DNA from 3 places in the Marinobacter sp. R17 genome. Region 3 is predicted to be linked to each of the others. Evidence: predicted binding sites of a transcription regulator. Region 3 holds the regulator's gene; each other region holds the start of a gene.
The links. Region 3 encodes FliA, which starts transcription of late flagellar genes. Its sites were predicted from a motif close to CTAAAGTTTNNNNNNNNNNNGCCGNTAA; they were not measured.
Positions count from the first base shown of each region.

Region 1 (5,712 bases), on a different contig from region 3:
CGATGCTGCGGCCTTCGGGCAGGTGACGCCGGATGGCCGGGCCGCAGGCCGCGAACACCAGGAACGGCAGCGCCGCCCCGACGGCGTAGCCGGCCAGCGCAATTGGGCCCACCATGGCCCCCACTTCGGGCGGGGCAAACAGGATCCAGCCGCCCATGCCGGAGGCCAGGAAGGACAGCCCCAGAGCCTGGGCGCCCTGGGAGTTGCGGGCGGTGACGTAGTCGTCCAGGCCGCCATCCGCGAAACGGGCGCGCAGGCCCAACCAGGTAAAGACAAGCAATGCGGCGGCAACGGCCGCTACGGTGATGATCACGTCGCACTTCCTCCGCCGGTATGAACCGGATCAGGTTCCAGGGTTTGGACGGTTTCCCGTCGTATTCTCAGCCCGCCGGCGTGCGGTGGACTCCCCTGGCGACAAAATGTGTGGAATGGGTTTTCGGCGACCATACTGACATAGTTCAAAGTCGCAATCGATTGGCGAAACATCGGCTTTACTTCGACCCACGTAGCATTAGCGACACACCGATGGATTCTGATTCCCAGGGAGACTGCTCATGCACCTCATTCGAAACAGCCTTGTATCTCTCGCCTTGCTGGCACTGGTAACGCCGGTGGCGCGTGCCGCCGATACGGTCCGCGTCACGCCACTGGGCGGTCAGGACGGCGAGTTCTGCGTTCTCGACCGGGCCCTGGTGTTCGAAGACCCCAATGGTACGCGCATCCTGTATGACGCCGGCCGCACGGTCGCCGGGGCCGATGACCCGCGCCTGGGCAACATCGACGTGGTCCTGGTCAGCCACGTTCACGGCGACCATCTGGGTGACCGGCACATTCCGGAACCCAACGCCGGCAGCTGTGCCTCACCGGCGGCCTCCGAAGACGACGCGCCGCTGTCCAACAGCGTCAAGATTGCGGTCAAGAAGAACGCCCGGATCGTAACGGGCAGTGAAATGGCGAGTTTCTTTGCCGGGCGACTGAAAGCGGCGGACGGCGACCCGAAGGCTTCGGTGCTGGTTCGCTTCGGTGCCCATGTGGAGGAAGGCGGCGTGGGGATCACCACGGTGCCGGCGGTGCACAGCAACGGCCTGTCGCCGGCCTTTATCGATGGGCAGATGGGCAAGATCCTCTCGGCGGCGGGGCTGACCGCCTATGTCGGCCCGCCCACCGGTTACGTACTGACGTTCACGAACGGCCTGGTGGTCTACCTGTCCGGCGATACCGGCATCACCGCGGATCAGGAAGCCGTGGTGCACGACTACTACGGGGCCAAGCTGGCGGTCATTAACATTGGGGACACCTACACGACCGGGCCAGAGGAAGCGGCCCACGTGATCAACGAGATGGTCAAGCCCGCCAGCGTGATTCCATCCCACGCCAATGAGCCGGCGACGGAAAAGGGCAAGGTCCGGCCGGGGACGCGGACCGACGCGTTTATTCAGGCGTCCGACGTGCCGGTGCATGTGCCGCTGAGCGGCCGCACCATGGCATTTGACGCCGGCGGCGAATGTGTCGAGGGCTGTGGTTGATCGCCGCAGGGGTGTCTCGCTTCCGGTCGCCGTCCCCTTTAAGCTGGGCCGGTGACAGGCAGGAGTGAAAACGGATGCCCGAATCCCTGGACTTACCGGATGTGTCCCTGGCGCTCATGGTGGCGCTCAACACGCTCGTCACGGCTATCGCGGTGCTGGTGCATTTCCGGGGGCTGTCTTTGCTCAACCGCTACATACCGCGGCTGGGTATTCCCCATCATTTCCGCATCGTGGTCGGAGTGGGCGGCGCCATGCTGGCGCACATGGTGGAAGTCTGGCTGTTTGGCGTTGTGTATTACTGGATGAACGCGTCGCCTTACTGGGGGCACCTGGCAGGCAATTTCTCCGGCACGCTACTGGACTGTGTCTACTTCTCGCTCACCACCTACACCACCGTGGGCTTTGGTGACATCGAGCCGTTTGGACCGATTCGCTTCCTGTGCGGGATCGAGGCACTGACCGGGCTGGTGCTGATCACCTGGAGCGCCTCGTTCCTGTTCCTGGAAATGCAGCGCTCCTGGAAGCCCGGTCGCTGATCCGGCTCAGGCGTCCTCCACCGACACCTGCGCCGCGGCGCTTTCCAGTTCCCGGATGAGTTCCCGCAGGCGCCGGCTCATGTCGGCGCTTTCCACCAGCTGATTGACCATCGCCTGGGTGGTTTCGCGGATGCACTGGACGTTCTGCTGCACCTCGTCGGTGGCCGAGGTCTGCTGGGCGGACACGTCGGCGATGTCCTGGTTGGTGTCGTCGATGCGCAGCACCATGGCGCTGATTTCCTGCAGCGCGGCGGCGCCGGCGTCGGCTTCTTCCACGCAGCGGCTGGCGTCCACGGAGCTGGTGTTCATCTGCTGGACGGCTTCGCCCATGGTGCCCAACAGCCGGTCGATGGTGCCCTGGATCTGTTCGGTGGAATCCTGCACCCGCTGGGCCAGCTTTCGCACTTCGTCGGCAACCACCGCAAAGCCCCGACCCTGATCGCCCGCCCGGGCGGCCTCGATCGCGGCATTCAACGCCAACAGGTTGGTCTGCTCAGCGATCCCCTGGATTTCGGTGACGGCACTGCCGATTTCCCGGCTGTTCTCGGCCAGCGCTTCCACGCTGCCCGCGGATTTCTGGATGACGTCGGCCAGTTGCTGGATGGAGCGGGAAGACTGGGCCACCCGTTCACTGCCCTCGACCGCGGCACGGCGTGCCTCATGGGACAGCTCCTTGGCCGCATCCGCCTGCCCGGCAATGCCACGGAAGCTTTCCAGCATGGCCTGGATGGCCTCGGCAGAGCGGTCGGTACCGGTCTGTTGGCGTTTGAGTTCGTCCCGGCTGCGCTCGGCGGCTTCGGTCAGCGCGGCGACTTCACTTTCGAGTCGCTGGATGGCGGCCTTCATACTGCTCACCACGCGACCGGTACGGGCCTGCATGGCGTTGAACGCCTCGCCCATGGCGCCGATCTCGTCGGTGGAATCCACCGGGGCGCGCAGGCTCAGGTTGCCGCTGGCCTGAACCTCCACCATGGTGTCCTTGAGTCGGTGCACGTGGCGCTCGATAAAGCTGATCAACAGCTGGGAGCAGGCCATTTCGAAGATCATCAGCACCACCACGACGCCGGCGAAAGCGGCTGCATGATCGCTGACGATGACGCTGAGGGGCTGCCCGGTCGCATCGGCCATGCGCGACATGGCAAACAACACCAGCAACAGCATCACCGCCAATACGACGTTGTTGAGCAACCAGAATTTGTATTTGAGACGGGCGTTCTTCAGCAGGCTCATCATAGGCGTCCGGGTTTCTCCAGTGACAGCACCGAAACAGGTCCTTCCTGTCAGTCCTTTGGGGTTATCGACAGGCGAGCCTGAATCTTCAGTGGGAAAGACGCAAAAGGTCAATAAAACAACGGTCCACGGGACACTAGCAGAATCGGGTGGGATGGCCTTGTTCTGAATCAAGGAAAAGGGAAATGCCGGCAACCGGGCGGTGGTTGCCGGCGGCGGGATCAGGCCTGTTGGGCGGTGGCCAGTTGGTCCGGCTGACCGGCCGTTTGACCAGCCAGGGAGAAGACCAGGGCGTCGTCGTCCACCTTGCCGTAACGCAGGTTGATCAGATCCAGCAGGTAATTCTGGTACAGCTTCCAGGGTTTGCGGTCACCCTGCTTGGGTAGGTGCTCCAGCGCCCGGAGGACGTAACCCGCGTTGAGGTCCAGGAAAGGCTCCTCTTCCACGTCGCCGCTGACCACCGGGGTCACCGTGTCGTAGCCCTGGCTGTCCATGTGCTGCAGCAGGCGGCAGACGTACTCGCTGGTCAGGTCCGCCTTGAGGGTCCAGGAGGCGTTGGTGTACCCCACCACCATGGCCAGGTTGGGCACGTTGCTGAGCATCATGCCTTTGTAGCCCATGGTCTCGTTGGGCTGGATCAGCTGCCCGTCCACATGCAGCTCGGCGCCCCCGAGGGTCACCAGGTTGAGGCCGGTGGCGGAAATCACGATGTCCGCTTCCAGTTCCTGGCCGGACTTCAGGCGAATGCCGTTCTCGGTGAAGGTGTCGATGTGGTCGGTGACGATGTCCGCGTCGCCCTTGCGCAGGGCCCGGAACAGGTCGCCGTTGGGCACCAGGCACAGGCGCTGGTCCCAGGGGTTGTAGCTGGGGTTGAAGTGGGTATCGATATCGAAGTCTTTACCCAGCTGGGATTTCAGGTGCTGGCGCAATACGCGACGCATCAGCTTCGGGTAGCGCCGGCAGGCCTGGTAGAACAGCGTCTGCATGGACACGTTCTTCCAGCGGGTGATCTGGTAGGCCGCCTTGGCCGGGAGCAGGCGGTTCAGCCAGCGGGCGATCAAGTCTACATCCGGCAGCGACAGGATGTAGGTGGGCGAGCGCTGCAGCATGGTGACCTGCTTCGCCTTGTCCGCCATCGACGGCACCAGGGTCACGGCTGTGGCGCCACTGCCGATCACCACCACCCGCTTGCCGGTGTAATCCAGATCTTCCGGCCAGTGCTGGGGATGTATCACCTGACCCTTGAACTGCTTGATGCCCGGGAAGTCCGGCATGTAACCCTGGTCGTAGCGGTAATAGCCGGAGCAGTTGAGCAGGAAGTTGCAGGTCAGTTTGACCGGGCGTCCGGTCTTCTGGTTTTTCGCCGTCACCGTCCAGGTGGCGTTCTCGCTGGACCAATCGTAGTGGGTCACCCAGTGGTTGTAACGGATCTGTTGATTGATGCCGTTTTCTGTGGCCGTGTTCTTGAGGTAGTCCAGGATCGACGGTCCGTCGGCGATGGCTTTGCCCTGGCGCCAGGGCCGGAAGCTGAAGCCGAGGGTGTACATGTCCGAGTCGGAGCGGATGCCCGGATAGCGGAACAGGTCCCAGGTGCCGCCCATGTTGTCGCGACCTTCCAGAATGGCGTAGCGCTTGTCGGGGCAGTGAGTCTGCAGGTGATAGGCGGCGCCGATGCCGGAAATGCCGGCGCCGACAATCAGGACGTCGAAATGCGTGTTGGCCATCGTGTTGGACCTCGTTACGGCGGATTCTTGTTGAATAAAGCATGTGCTTTATTTATTTCAACCCGAGTCACCGGGGTCGTGCAAGTTTTAAACAACGGCGGCCAAGCATTTGGCCCCAGTTCACCGATGGCACGGGTGCTTGATATTGCCGCCATCCACCCCCAAGACGGGGATATATCGACAGACGAGGTGCGGCCATGACCGACATCCTGAATATCCCCTGTCCCCACTGCCTCAAGACCAATCGGGTGCCTGAGGCGCGGCGGAAAGAAGGCCCCAAGTGCGGCGCCTGTGGCAAGCCCGTGCTCGATGGCACCGTGGCCGAATTGAGCGACGCCAGCCTGGCCAACGTCACGGCGCGTTCCAGCCTGCCGGTGCTGGTGGATTTCTGGGCCAGCTGGTGCGGCCCCTGCAAGGTGATGGCCCCGGCGTTCGCCGAGGCGGCCCGCAACTGGCAGGGGCAGGCCCTGTTTGCCAAGCTGAATACCGAGCAGTCGCCGCAGGCCTCGGCCCGCTTCGGGATCCGCAGCATCCCGACCATGATCCTGTTCCGGGGCGGCCAGGAGGTGGCGCGCCAGAGCGGCGCCCTCTCGGCGGCCCAGATCCATTCCTGGCTGACCCATCAGCTGCGCTAGACCACGGCCAAACGTGGACCGAAAGGAGAAGGATGACCGAGTCATGAATGTTCGGGGTGAC
Region 1 covers NZ_RHGZ01000004.1:124,063-129,774, reverse strand. Annotated here, with positions in the region: gene EB809_RS04755 (sodium:solute symporter) at 1-313, opposite strand, end outside; TPP riboswitch at 303-420, opposite strand; gene EB809_RS04750 (MBL fold metallo-hydrolase) at 555-1,526, shown strand; gene EB809_RS04745 (potassium channel family protein) at 1,601-2,062, shown strand; gene EB809_RS04740 (methyl-accepting chemotaxis protein) at 2,069-3,295, opposite strand; gene EB809_RS04735 (flavin-containing monooxygenase) at 3,514-5,016, opposite strand; gene trxC (thioredoxin TrxC) at 5,214-5,651, shown strand; gene EB809_RS04725 (exopolysaccharide biosynthesis protein) at 5,695-5,712, shown strand, end outside.
Region 1: the regulator FliA is predicted to act here: its motif matches at 3,357-3,384, upstream of EB809_RS04740 (methyl-accepting chemotaxis protein).

Region 2 (5,712 bases), on a different contig from region 3:
GGCTTGCTTCCTTCTGCCTGAGGTGACGCAGACGCCCGAGCCGGAGCTTGTTCACTGGAGCGAACCAGCTTCAAATCCGGGCTGTTCAGGTTTACGTCAGTCATAGCTCACCTCGCTATCCTCATACGGCGTAAAGCCGGCCCCCGAGGGGACCGGCCGTTACCGTGCTATCCCTGTTACTGCAGGAGGGACAGGACCTGCTGCGGGCGGGCGTTAGCCTGCGCCAGGACAGAGATACCAGCCTGCTGGAGGACCTGGGACTTGGACAGCTTCGCGGTTTCAGCGGCGAAGTCCGCGTCCAGGATCCGGCTTTGCGCAGCGGACAGGTTCTCAGAAGTGGTCGCAATCGCATCGATGGTCGATGAGAAGCGGTTCTGAATCGCACCCAGGTCAGCGCGCTGGCTGTTGATGGATGTCAGGGCGGCGTCGATGGTGTCGATCGCAGCGTTCGCACCGTCAGCCGTGGTGATGTCGATTGCGGCGACGCTTTGGAGCTGGCCACTTTCGGCCGTACTATCTACCACTTCGGCAGCGTTACCTACGATGCTGAAGGCAGAGCTGGAGCTGAAATCGACTTCACCAGTCACTCGGGTGCTGTCGGTGCCACCAGCCGTCAGGTTCTCTGAGGAGCCGTCCGCTGAAGTCACTGTGATATCCGCAGATGCATCTGCAATGACGATGTCATCACCCGCATCACTTTCGAGCAATACGTTACCGGAATCGTCGAGGCTAGCGGTGATGCCGGTGGTTGCGGATGCATCGTTGATGGCAGTAACCAAGGCACTGTTGTCACCAGACTCAACCGTGGCGGAGATGGTCACGGCGGAGCTGTTCTCGCCCTGCAGATCAAAAGAAACCGTTCCAGCACTCAGACCAGAGATAGTGGCTTCTGTGTAGGCATCGGCACTGACGCCAGTCTTCGATGTCAGATCATTAACAGATGCAGCGATATCCTTGGCTGTAGCGTTCGCACCAAACTCGGCCAGCTCCGTTGCACCATTACCAGAAACCGTGATGTTACCGGCCGCAATACCATTACCTGTCGGCGCAGAGTTTGCTGCGGCAGTCAGGTTACCCGTCAGCGAGCCGTTGCTGGTATCGGCGGTGTAGTTACCGATATCGGTAGCACGCGCGCTGCCCAGGGACACGTTGATGGTCTGGTTGGCGTTCGCACCGACCTGGAACTGGGAGTTGGTGAAATCACCGTTCAGCAGCGTACGGCCGTTGAAGTTGGTGGTGTCAGCAACACGGTTCAGCTCGGCCTGCAGTTGGGTCACCTCAGCCTGCAGCGACTTGCGGTCGGTGGAGGAGTTGGTGTCGTTGGCAGACTGTACAGACAGCTCACGAATACGCTGCAGCAGGTCGCCAGCCTGGCCCAGAGCGCCTTCGGCGGTCTGGGCCAGGGAGATGCCGTCGTTGGCGTTGCGCTGGGCAACGTTCAGACCGCGGATCTGCGCGTCGAAGCGAGAGGAAATGGCCAGGCCCGCGGCATCGTCCTTGGCGGAGTTGATGCGAAGACCAGAAGACAGACGCTCCAGAGCCTGATCCGACAGAGACTGGGATTTGTTCAGGTTGTTCTGAGCGGACAGTGAAGCGACGTTAGTGTTGATACCGAGAGCCATGATGCTTCTCCTATAAAACCTATGTTTCTCTTGGAAGAGGTCTGGCGCCCGTCCTCGTTTGTTTGGGTGCGCCGCCCTGCTGTAGTGCTTAACGGCGACCCTTACGGTTCCTTTAGAAAAAACTTCGGTTTTTATTGTTAAGGATTGTAAAAGCGGCAAAAGCCTGCCTTGCCGCCCCGCCAAAAGCTCGTCACCCATGCCCACTAGTCACGCTACTTAGTAACAATTTTTTTATATTTATTAATTGGTTAAAAGCCATAACCCAAAATTGGCATGGCCTTCGCTTTGTGCCGCTCAGGAATGAATTTTTCTGAATAACGGCCGGCAGGGCGTCCTTGTGATCGGGCACTGAGCTACCGGCTTCTCTGAATAAGGAGAGCGATATGCCTCAGATTATCAACACGAACATTGCCTCGCTGAATGCCCAGCGAAACCTGAACACGTCACAACGGGACGCCGACACTGCCCTGCAACGTCTGTCTTCAGGCCTTCGTATCAACTCCGCCAAGGACGACGCGGCCGGTCTTGCGATTTCCGAGCGATTCACGTCGCAGATCAAAGGCCTTAACCAGGCTGTGCGCAACGCTAACGACGGCATCTCCCTGGCACAGACGGCCGAGGGCGCCCTCGACGAATCCGGCGAAATTCTGCAGCGGATTCGCGAGCTGTCTGTACAGTCTGCCAACTCCACCAACTCCGCTTCGGATCGCGCGGCCCTGCAGAGCGAAGTCAACCAGTTGAAGCAGGAGCTGCAACGCGTCGCGGAGACGACCGAATTCAACGGTCTGAAACTCCTCGACGGTTCGTTCCAGGCCCAGACCTTCCAGGTGGGCGCCAACGAAAACCAGAACATTTCAGTCTCGGTCACCGGCGCAACCAACGATGACCTGGGTAACTACTCGATCGAAAGCGTCAACGATCAGGATAACCTCGGGTCCGGCTCACCGTCTGCTGTTGCCGCTAACATCACTGCAGCCAACCATCCGGTGGCCGCCCAGAACCTGACCGTTGCCAGCGCCCTGGATCAAGTCGACATCGCGATCCCGGCGGGCTCATCGGCTGCGGACATTGCGGCCCTGGTCAATAAGGAAGAAGAACGCACCGGTGTCACGGCAACTGCCCGTACCGAAACGACGCTGACCACCAACGCTGCCGGCACGGTCACTTTCGATCTCAGTTCAGGGGGGCAGACCTCCACAATCTCGGCGTCCATCAACGACCCCAATGATCTGACGGAACTGGCATCGGTGATCAACAAGGCAGCCGGCCAGACAGGCATCAACGCCAAGGTCCAGGATGACACGATCGTTCTGACCCAGGATGCGGGCAAAGACATCCAGATCGAGAACTTCTCCCACAGTGGTCCTGGCAACATGACCGTCGCTGGCGTTACGGGTAGCGGCGCGTCAACCGATCTGATCGGTGACGATGCCACCCAGGATTCTGTGGTCGTGACGGGCACCGTGGACTTTTCGTCTTCAGGCGCCTACGCCGTCACATCCGACATCGATAACACCGCCGGCTCACTCTTTGACGTGGCGGCCGACACGCCTGTCGGCGCACAGCGAGAGACGGTCTCAAGTATCGATATCAGTACGGTAGAAGGTGCCAACGACGCCATTTCAATCGTTGACGGTGCCCTGTCGGTGGTCAACGGTATCCGAGCGGATCTGGGTGCGGTCCAGTCCCGCTTCGAATCCACCATTGCGAACCTGAGCACCACTTCGGAAAACCTGACGGCAGCCCGATCCAGGATCCAGGACGCCGATTTTGCCGCGGAAACCGCAGAGCTCGCGCGGACGCAGGTCCTGCAACAGGCCGGCCTGTCCATCCTGGCCCAGGCCAACGCCCGACCACAGCAGGTATTGCAGCTGCTGCAAGGCTAAACTAGCCTTTTGGGGGGGCACGAGAGTGCCGCCCCTCTCCCTCCGCTTTATAAGGACCCGATGTGACTATCGCCTCGCTCGAGAAGAAGCTGTTTACCCGTGATGACGCGGGTTTCAAGAAAGAACTGTTCGACATTCTCGATGCGATGGAAAAAGGCAATCCGGTTCTTGGTGGTGAGCGCATGACCCAGCAAGGAAGTGCTCACCGGTCACCCGGCATCTATCCATTGCATAAAGATGCCAGCTTCTTTGACAACCAAAATGCGGTCCAACGGCTTGCGACATGTATCACGGGTTTTCTCTGCTCTCCCAAGCTCGAGTTGGAAACCCTTGAAATCCGCAAGCTGATTTTCTACAAAACGCACCTGACTGATATTTTCTACCTTTCGGACTTCGGCAACCTGGATCACGTGATGGCATACCGGGATCTCTGGTCCGCGAACGGTGGATTCCAGCTGAAAACGGATGCGGATGTCTTCATGCTGATGATCTGCTGGACGATCAACAGTGAGATGGAGATGCCGTTCGAGACTCTGCTTGAACGGATTCCGCAGGAAATGTTGTATACGCTGACAGCCGTTTTCTATCAGCTCGAACAGATCCAGACCCATCGGGGCTTCGATAATTTTGAAAAGGCATTCGACGCCTTTCTCAAATTGCCGGAGGGCCTGGATGTCTCCCTGTGCGCCATCATGCTCGTCAACATCTGGATGGGCTGCTCGTACTGGGAAACCCCGCGGCGCCACGAGATCAAGCGCAAAATCAACGGACTGATCCGCGCCAAATACCCCGAGATCAAAGAAGTCCCATCAAGGGCACTGCCGGAAAAACCGCGGGTCGCCATACTCGTCGAGCGTTATCGGTCCGATCACGCCATGTACCGCTGCTATCACGCCCGTATCGCGCCACTGAAGAACCATTTCGTCACGGCACTCTTTGCCGCGAAAGGCGACGTCGACGACAACAGCCGCCAGGATGCGCATCAATTCGTCGAGGTCGATGGCGGAGTTGAAAACCTTCTCAAGACGGCGAAGAAAATCCAGCAGTTCCAGCCCGACGTCATCATCTATCCATCGCTGGGGATGAATATCTGGACGGTCTTCCTGTCCAATTTCCATCTGGCACCGGTCCAGATCATGGGCTATGGCCATCCGGCATCCGCCATGAGCGAGATAATCGATTACGGTTTCCTCAGCGGGTATTTCGAGGGGCCGGACTATCAGCGTTGGTGCACTGAGCGGCTGATTCCCTGCTATGGCGAGAAAGGCCATACGACGTTGCACCCCCAGTTGGATGGTGACCTTCGTACGGCTCATCTGGACATAGACGACAGCCCTGTGCGCGTCGCCATCAACAGCTCTCTGATGAAAATCAGCGATCGCGCGCTCCAAGTGTGCAAGCTCATTCAGGACAACAGTACGAGGCCGCTCGAATTCCACTTCTTTCCGGCTCACAACCGGGGATTCAAACTACCGGCCTTATACAGAAAGCTGCTGCAAACCATCGGCAACAACGTCATCGTCCATGAGCCCCAGCCTTATGGGGAATACATGAGGCATCTGGCCCGGTGCCATTTCGCCATCGGCACATTCCCCTTCGGCGGCACCAATACGAACATTGATGCCATGTTGCTGCAGCAGCCGAAAATTTACCTGTTCCCCAATGAAGATCTTGCCAGCTATACCGACGCTAACGACTTTATGCGTTACGACACGGAAAGCGGGTTTGTGCACAGCACAGAGCTGGAACTGGTTGCACAGGCAATCATCTGGATCCACAACCCGAATGAACTGAATGCCGCCAGGGAGCGCGTCAGAAACATGCGGTCAGCCCTGATCGAAAGTTCGGAGCACGCCCGAGAGAGCAATGCCGCCATGAGTTACGTGGATGGCATCCGCAAGCTCGCCTCGGCCTGATCCCACGGACTAACGGCGCCGGGCGAGCCGCTCGAGCGCCGCTCTCTTCTCAAGGACATTCTCGAACACTTCGGGCTCGGAGAAATGAGGCGAAAGCACCGTCCGGTTTCTATGCCGCTCGAACGGTTCCATGATTCCCCTGGACATCTCGCGATGACTGTCCCGGTTATCCCGGCGAAGTCTGTCGACCTCGTCGGGTGACAGGCCGGGATAGGCGTTGGGCAATTCCAGGTCGACGGTTTCCGACACCTCGAAGAGCTGACACAACCTTCGCGGGAGGTGCTCTTC
Region 2 covers NZ_RHGZ01000014.1:39,668-45,379, forward strand. Annotated here, with positions in the region: gene EB809_RS11455 (flagellar protein FlaG) at 1-104, opposite strand, end outside; gene EB809_RS11460 (flagellin) at 177-1,622, opposite strand; gene EB809_RS11465 (flagellin) at 2,006-3,508, shown strand; gene EB809_RS11470 (hypothetical protein) at 3,571-5,424, shown strand; gene EB809_RS11475 (hypothetical protein) at 5,434-5,712, opposite strand, start outside.
Region 2: the regulator FliA is predicted to act here: its motif matches at 1,711-1,738, upstream of EB809_RS11460 (flagellin).

Region 3 (5,712 bases):
AGATCCTCGATGACCTGTCCGATAAACGCCTGGTTCTGATCGACACGGCGGGCCTGACCCATTCCGATCGCGGCCACCAGGAACAGCTTGAGGAGCTGGCTGCAAGCCGGCATCCGGTCAAGCCTTACCTGGTGCTGGCAGCCACCAGCCAGCCTCGCATTATGAAATCCACGTGGCATTGCTATAAGATGGCGAATCCGGCCGGGTGTATCATGACCAAACTGGATGAAGCCCTGACACTCGGCGAGGTGCTAGGCTTTGCCATGGAAACGGGTCTTCGGGTGGCGTATTACACCGATGGGCAGCGCATCCCCGAGGACATTCATCCGGCACAGGCGGCTCCACTGGTCAGACTGGGTGTGGAGCGTCTGAAACAGGTTCGGGAAACCGCTGTGGTTGCAGCCGGCGCCTGAGGCCCGGGAGTCCGCCGGAACAGCCGCAGGGCGTTCATGGGCTCCACTATCGAGCCGGTTATCAACCGGCCATCCTTATCAAGAGTTGTCGTGAGAGACTGTATCCGGCATGAGTAGAGTTAACCCGGTCCAGGTGATCGCCGTCTCAGGTGGCAAGGGCGGCGTTGGCAAGAGCAACGTTTCGGTCAACCTGGCTATTGCACTGGCACAGATGGGGCGTCGGGTGGTGGTTCTGGATGCCGATCTGGGGCTGGCCAACATCGACGTCCTGCTGGGTATCACTGCGAACCACAATCTCAATGATGTGCTGAACGGCGAGTGCGACCTGCGCGATGTCCTGGTCGACGGCCCGGGCGGCATCAAGATCGTTCCCGCCTCGTCCGGCACCCAGCGGATGACCCAGCTGACGCCCATGGAGCACGCTGGCCTGATCAACGCCTTCAGCGAACTGGGCGATCAGATCGACGTGTTGATCGTTGACACCGCTGCCGGCATTTCCGAATCGGTGGTCAGCTTCCTGCGGGCGTCTCAGGAATTGCTGCTGGTGGTCTGCGACGAGCCCACTTCCATTACCGATGCCTACGCGCTGATCAAGCTCATGAACCGGGACTACGGGGTGAACCGGTTTCGCATCCTTGCCAACCAGGTTCGCAACGAGCAGGAAGGCAAGCATCTGTTTGGGAAACTGACCCGGGTTACCGAGCGATTTCTGGATGTTGCGCTACAATATGTGGGCATCGTCCCTTACGACGAAGCCGTCAAAAAAGCGGTACAACGGCAGCGTGCGGTGCTTGACGCTTACCCACGCGCCAAGGCCTCGCTGGCGATCAAGGCGCTGGCCCAGCAGGTGGACAACTGGCCGCTCCCGTCTTCTCCACGGGGGCATCTCGAATTTTTCGTTGAGCGCCTGGTGGACGCCTGATGGAGTACCCTGACCGACAGGTGGCGTGGTATGACGGTCGATTGAAACACACGGGTAATCCGGATTGATGACGTTGGCAAAAGGCCTGGGAATCTACCAACAGACGAGCTCGCGCAAATCGGCCCATCAACTGGTCGAGGATCATGCGCCGCTGGTGAAAAAGATCGCGTTGCATGTGTTGGCGCGATTGCCCGCCTCTGTCCAGCTTGAAGACCTGATGCAAGCCGGCATGATCGGCCTTCTCGAGGCCGCTCAGAAGTACGACGCCGGCAAAGGCGCTTCCTTTGAAACCTATGCGGGTATCCGCATTCGCGGTGCCATTGTGGATGAGATTCGCAAGGGCGACTGGGTGCCGCGTTCCGTCCACCGCAATTCCCGTCGCATCGCCCAGGCGATCAAGGCCGTCGAAGACCGGACCGGGCGCGAGGCTCAGGATCACGAAGTCGCCGACGAGCTGGACATGACCCTGCCGGAGTACCATGCCTGCCTGGCCGATTCCAACAGCGGCCGTCTTTTTAGTCTGGATGAGCTAAATGAATCGGGAGAGCTGCCGATAGACAATGAAGAGGCCGTGCCCGATCGTCCGTTCGAAGAGCTGTCGGCAGCCGGATTCCAGCGCAGTCTGGCCGAGGCGATCGCGGCGCTGCCGGAGCGGGAAAAGCTGGTGTTGAGTCTGTATTACCAGGAAGAGCTGAACCTGAAAGAAATCGGCGCCGTCATCGGTGTCAGTGAAAGTCGGGTCAGCCAGATTCACAGTCAGGCGGCATTGCGCCTGAAATCACGTCTGACGGATTGGCAGGAAGCCCGTTAGCCACGCCGTTCAAAGCCGGTTCGCAAAACACCGGTGGAGCAGGGCAGAATGGGCGGACGCGCCACATCAGGCGCGACAAGCAAAAAGTTGACATCGAATTCCGGGAGCTTGTGGTCAGCGTTGATGCCCAGGCTACGATCCCGGAACTGTAGTTTTTGGTAACGGACGCTTTACAGCGGGCGTTGACGCGACAGAATAGGCGGTGCTTTCAGTGGCGCCGGTATCGTATGGATTGCCGGACACTGAACTGGACGCTGGATTGGTATTCCGGGCTGTAATGATTGGAGGTCCCTTTGGACAAAAACATGAAAATTCTGATCGTGGATGACTTCTCCACGATGCGACGGATCATCAAGAATCTGCTTCGCGACCTCGGTTTCACCAATACTGACGAGGCGGATGACGGCAACACCGCGCTGCCCATGCTCAAGAGTGGCAAATACGATTTTCTGGTCACCGACTGGAACATGCCGGGCATGTCCGGATTTGAACTGCTGCAGGCCGTTCGCGCGGACGAGAACCTCAAGAACCTGCCGATCCTGATGGTGACGGCGGAAGCCAAGCGTGACCAGATCGTGGCGGCGGCTCAGGCCGGCGTTAACGGTTACGTCGTGAAGCCGTTTACGGCGGCTGTCCTGAAGGAAAAGATCGAGAAGATTTTCGAACGCATCCAGTCCTGAGTATCAGAGCGCCAATCATGGGCACAAAAAAAGACAAGGCCGGCTCCCTCGATCCCGATGTCGTTGAGAAGCTGCAGCACCAGGCGGAAGAACTGAAGCAACAGGTGGACGCCGGCGATTACGCCGCGGCGATGCGCCTGATTAATGAACTGAATGATGTCCGGGACCAGAGCCTTTACCGTGAGGTTGGCCGGTTGACCCGCAGCCTCCACGAGGCCATTCGCAACTTCAATATCGATCCGCAGAACCCGGAGCAGCAGGAAGCCCTGTCCAAGATCACGGACGCTTCCGACCGGTTGGCGTACGTGGTGGACATGACCAGTCAGGCCGCCAACCGCACCATGGACATCGTGGAAGAGGCGATGCCCAAGGCCAACAGCCTGCGGGAGCAGGCCGTCGCGCTGCGAGCCGACTGGCACAAGCTGCGCCGCCGGCAAATCGGCGCCGGCGAATTCCGCGAGCTGTACAACCGGATCGACAACTTCTTCGAACAAACGGCCAGCGATGCGGAAGCCCTTTACGGCAACCTGTCCGAGATCCTGCTGGCGCAGGACTTCCAGGACCTGACCGGTCAGGTCATCCAGAAGGTCACGGCGCTGGTCAAGGAAGTGGAAGAACACCTGCTCAGCCTGGTGGTCATGGCCAGCCATGTCGATGAAATCACCGGCACTGTCCATGATATCGGCGAAACAACGACAACAATCGAAAAAGGCGAAGGCCCTCAAATGAACGCCAAAGAGCGTGAGGATGTCGTATCCGGCCAGGATGATGTCGATGACCTCCTGTCCAGCCTTGGTTTTTGAGTGAGGACACTGCATGGCGCTTGATGCTGACGAAGAAATTCTCCAGGACTTCCTGGTAGAGGCTGGTGAAATACTCGAAAAGCTGTCCGAACAGCTGGTGGATCTGGAGCAGAATCCGGATAACGGGGATCTGCTGAACGCGATCTTCCGTGGGTTCCACACCGTCAAGGGTGGTGCCGGCTTCCTGCAGCTTGAAGCGCTGGTCAATTGTTGTCATTCGGCGGAAAACGTCTTTGACACCCTGCGTAACCACAAGCGCCGGGTCGACTCCGATCTCATGGACGTGGTCCTCGAAGCCCTGGACAACGTCAATGCCATGTTTGACCAGGTACGCAACCGGGAGGAACCGACACCGGCCGATCCGGCATTGATCGAGGCGCTGGATGCCCTGGCGTTGCCCGAAGGTGAGGCCCCCGCCGCACCCGAGCCGGAGGCAGCTCCCAAGCCTGAACCGGCGGCTGAAGCCGGCGGCCATGCGGACCAGGGTGATATCACCGACGAAGAATTCGAGCAGTTGCTGGATGCCCTTGAGGATGAGAAATCTTCATCCGGCGACAGCAGCGGCGGCGATCAGATCACCGACGACGAGTTCGAGAACCTGCTGGATGAGCTGCACGGCAGGGGCCAGCACAGCGGCAAGCCGGCAGAGGATGACAAACCCGCCGCTACCGGACATGCCGGCGACAGCGGCGGCGATGAAATCACCGACGATGAGTTCGAGAGTCTGCTCGATGACCTCCACGGCAAGGGGCAATTCAAGGGCTCCGTCGAATCGGAGTCGAAGGGTGGGGGTTCATCGGATGCGGCCGCCAAGACGGCCGGTGGCGATGAGCTGATTACTGACGACGAATTCGAGAACCTGCTGGACGAACTGCACGGCTCCGGCAAAGGCCCCGGTGTCCCGGGCGTCAGCCAGCCGGCGGCGAAGAAACCGGAACCGGCACCGGCGCCCAAGAAGGCTGAGAAACCGGCGGCTCCCGCCAATAAGGACGAGAATAAATCGCCCGCCACCCCGGCCGTTCCACAGCGGGACACCCAGCCGGCTGCCGAAACCACCGTGCGCGTGGACACCAAACGCCTCGACGACATCATGAACATGGTGGGCGAACTGGTGTTGGTGCGTAACCGCCTGCAGCGCCTGGGTAACGACAGCGAAGACGAACAGATGCACAAGGCGGTGGCCAACCTCGACGTGGTGACCACCGATCTCCAGTCCGCCGTCATGCAGACGCGCATGCAGCCGATCAAGAAAGTCTTCGGCCGTTTCCCGCGTGTGGTACGCGATCTGGCGCGCAGCCTCAAGAAAGAAATCAACCTGGTCATGCACGGCGAGGACACCGACCTGGACAAGAACCTGGTCGAAGCCCTGTCTGATCCGCTGGTTCACCTGGTGCGCAATTCCGTGGACCACGGCATCGAAGCGCCGGATGTGCGCGAAAAAGCCGGTAAGCCCCGGACGGGGGTGGTGACGCTGTCGGCCGAGCAGGAAGGCGACCATATCCTGCTGTCCATCGAAGACGACGGTGGCGGGATGGATCCGGACAAGCTGCGTCAGAAGGCGGTCGAAAAAGGATTGTTCGAACAGGACGCCGCGGATCGTCTGACCAACAACGAATGCTACAACCTCATCTTTGCCCCTGGCTTTTCCACCAAGGACCAGATTTCCGACGTGTCCGGGCGGGGCGTTGGCATGGACGTGGTCAAGACCAAGATCAGTCAGTTGAACGGTACCATTCATGTGGAGTCGGAGCTGGGTAAAGGCTCTCGCATCCTGATCAAGGTTCCGCTGACGCTGGCGATCATGCCGACGCTGATGATCATGCTGGGCGACCAGTCTTTCGCACTGCCGCTGGTCAACGTGGTGGAAATTTTCCATCTGGACCTGACCAAGAAGAACATCGTCGACGGTCGCGAGTGCATCGTTGTACGCGACAAGGTGTTCCCGATCTACAACATCAAGAACTGGCTGATCCACGGCGCCGTGGGCAACCCGGACCCCGAGAACGGTCACGTGGTCATTGTCGCCATGGGCACCAAGCGGGTTGGCTTCGTGGTGGATCAGCTGATCGGCCAGGAAGAAGTG
Region 3 covers NZ_RHGZ01000002.1:117,736-123,447, forward strand. Annotated here, with positions in the region: gene flhF (flagellar biosynthesis protein FlhF) at 1-413, shown strand, start outside; gene EB809_RS02520 (MinD/ParA family protein) at 523-1,335, shown strand; gene EB809_RS02525 (RNA polymerase sigma factor FliA) at 1,403-2,146, shown strand; gene cheY (chemotaxis response regulator CheY) at 2,440-2,826, shown strand; gene EB809_RS02535 (protein phosphatase CheZ) at 2,844-3,629, shown strand; gene EB809_RS02540 (chemotaxis protein CheA) at 3,643-5,712, shown strand, end outside.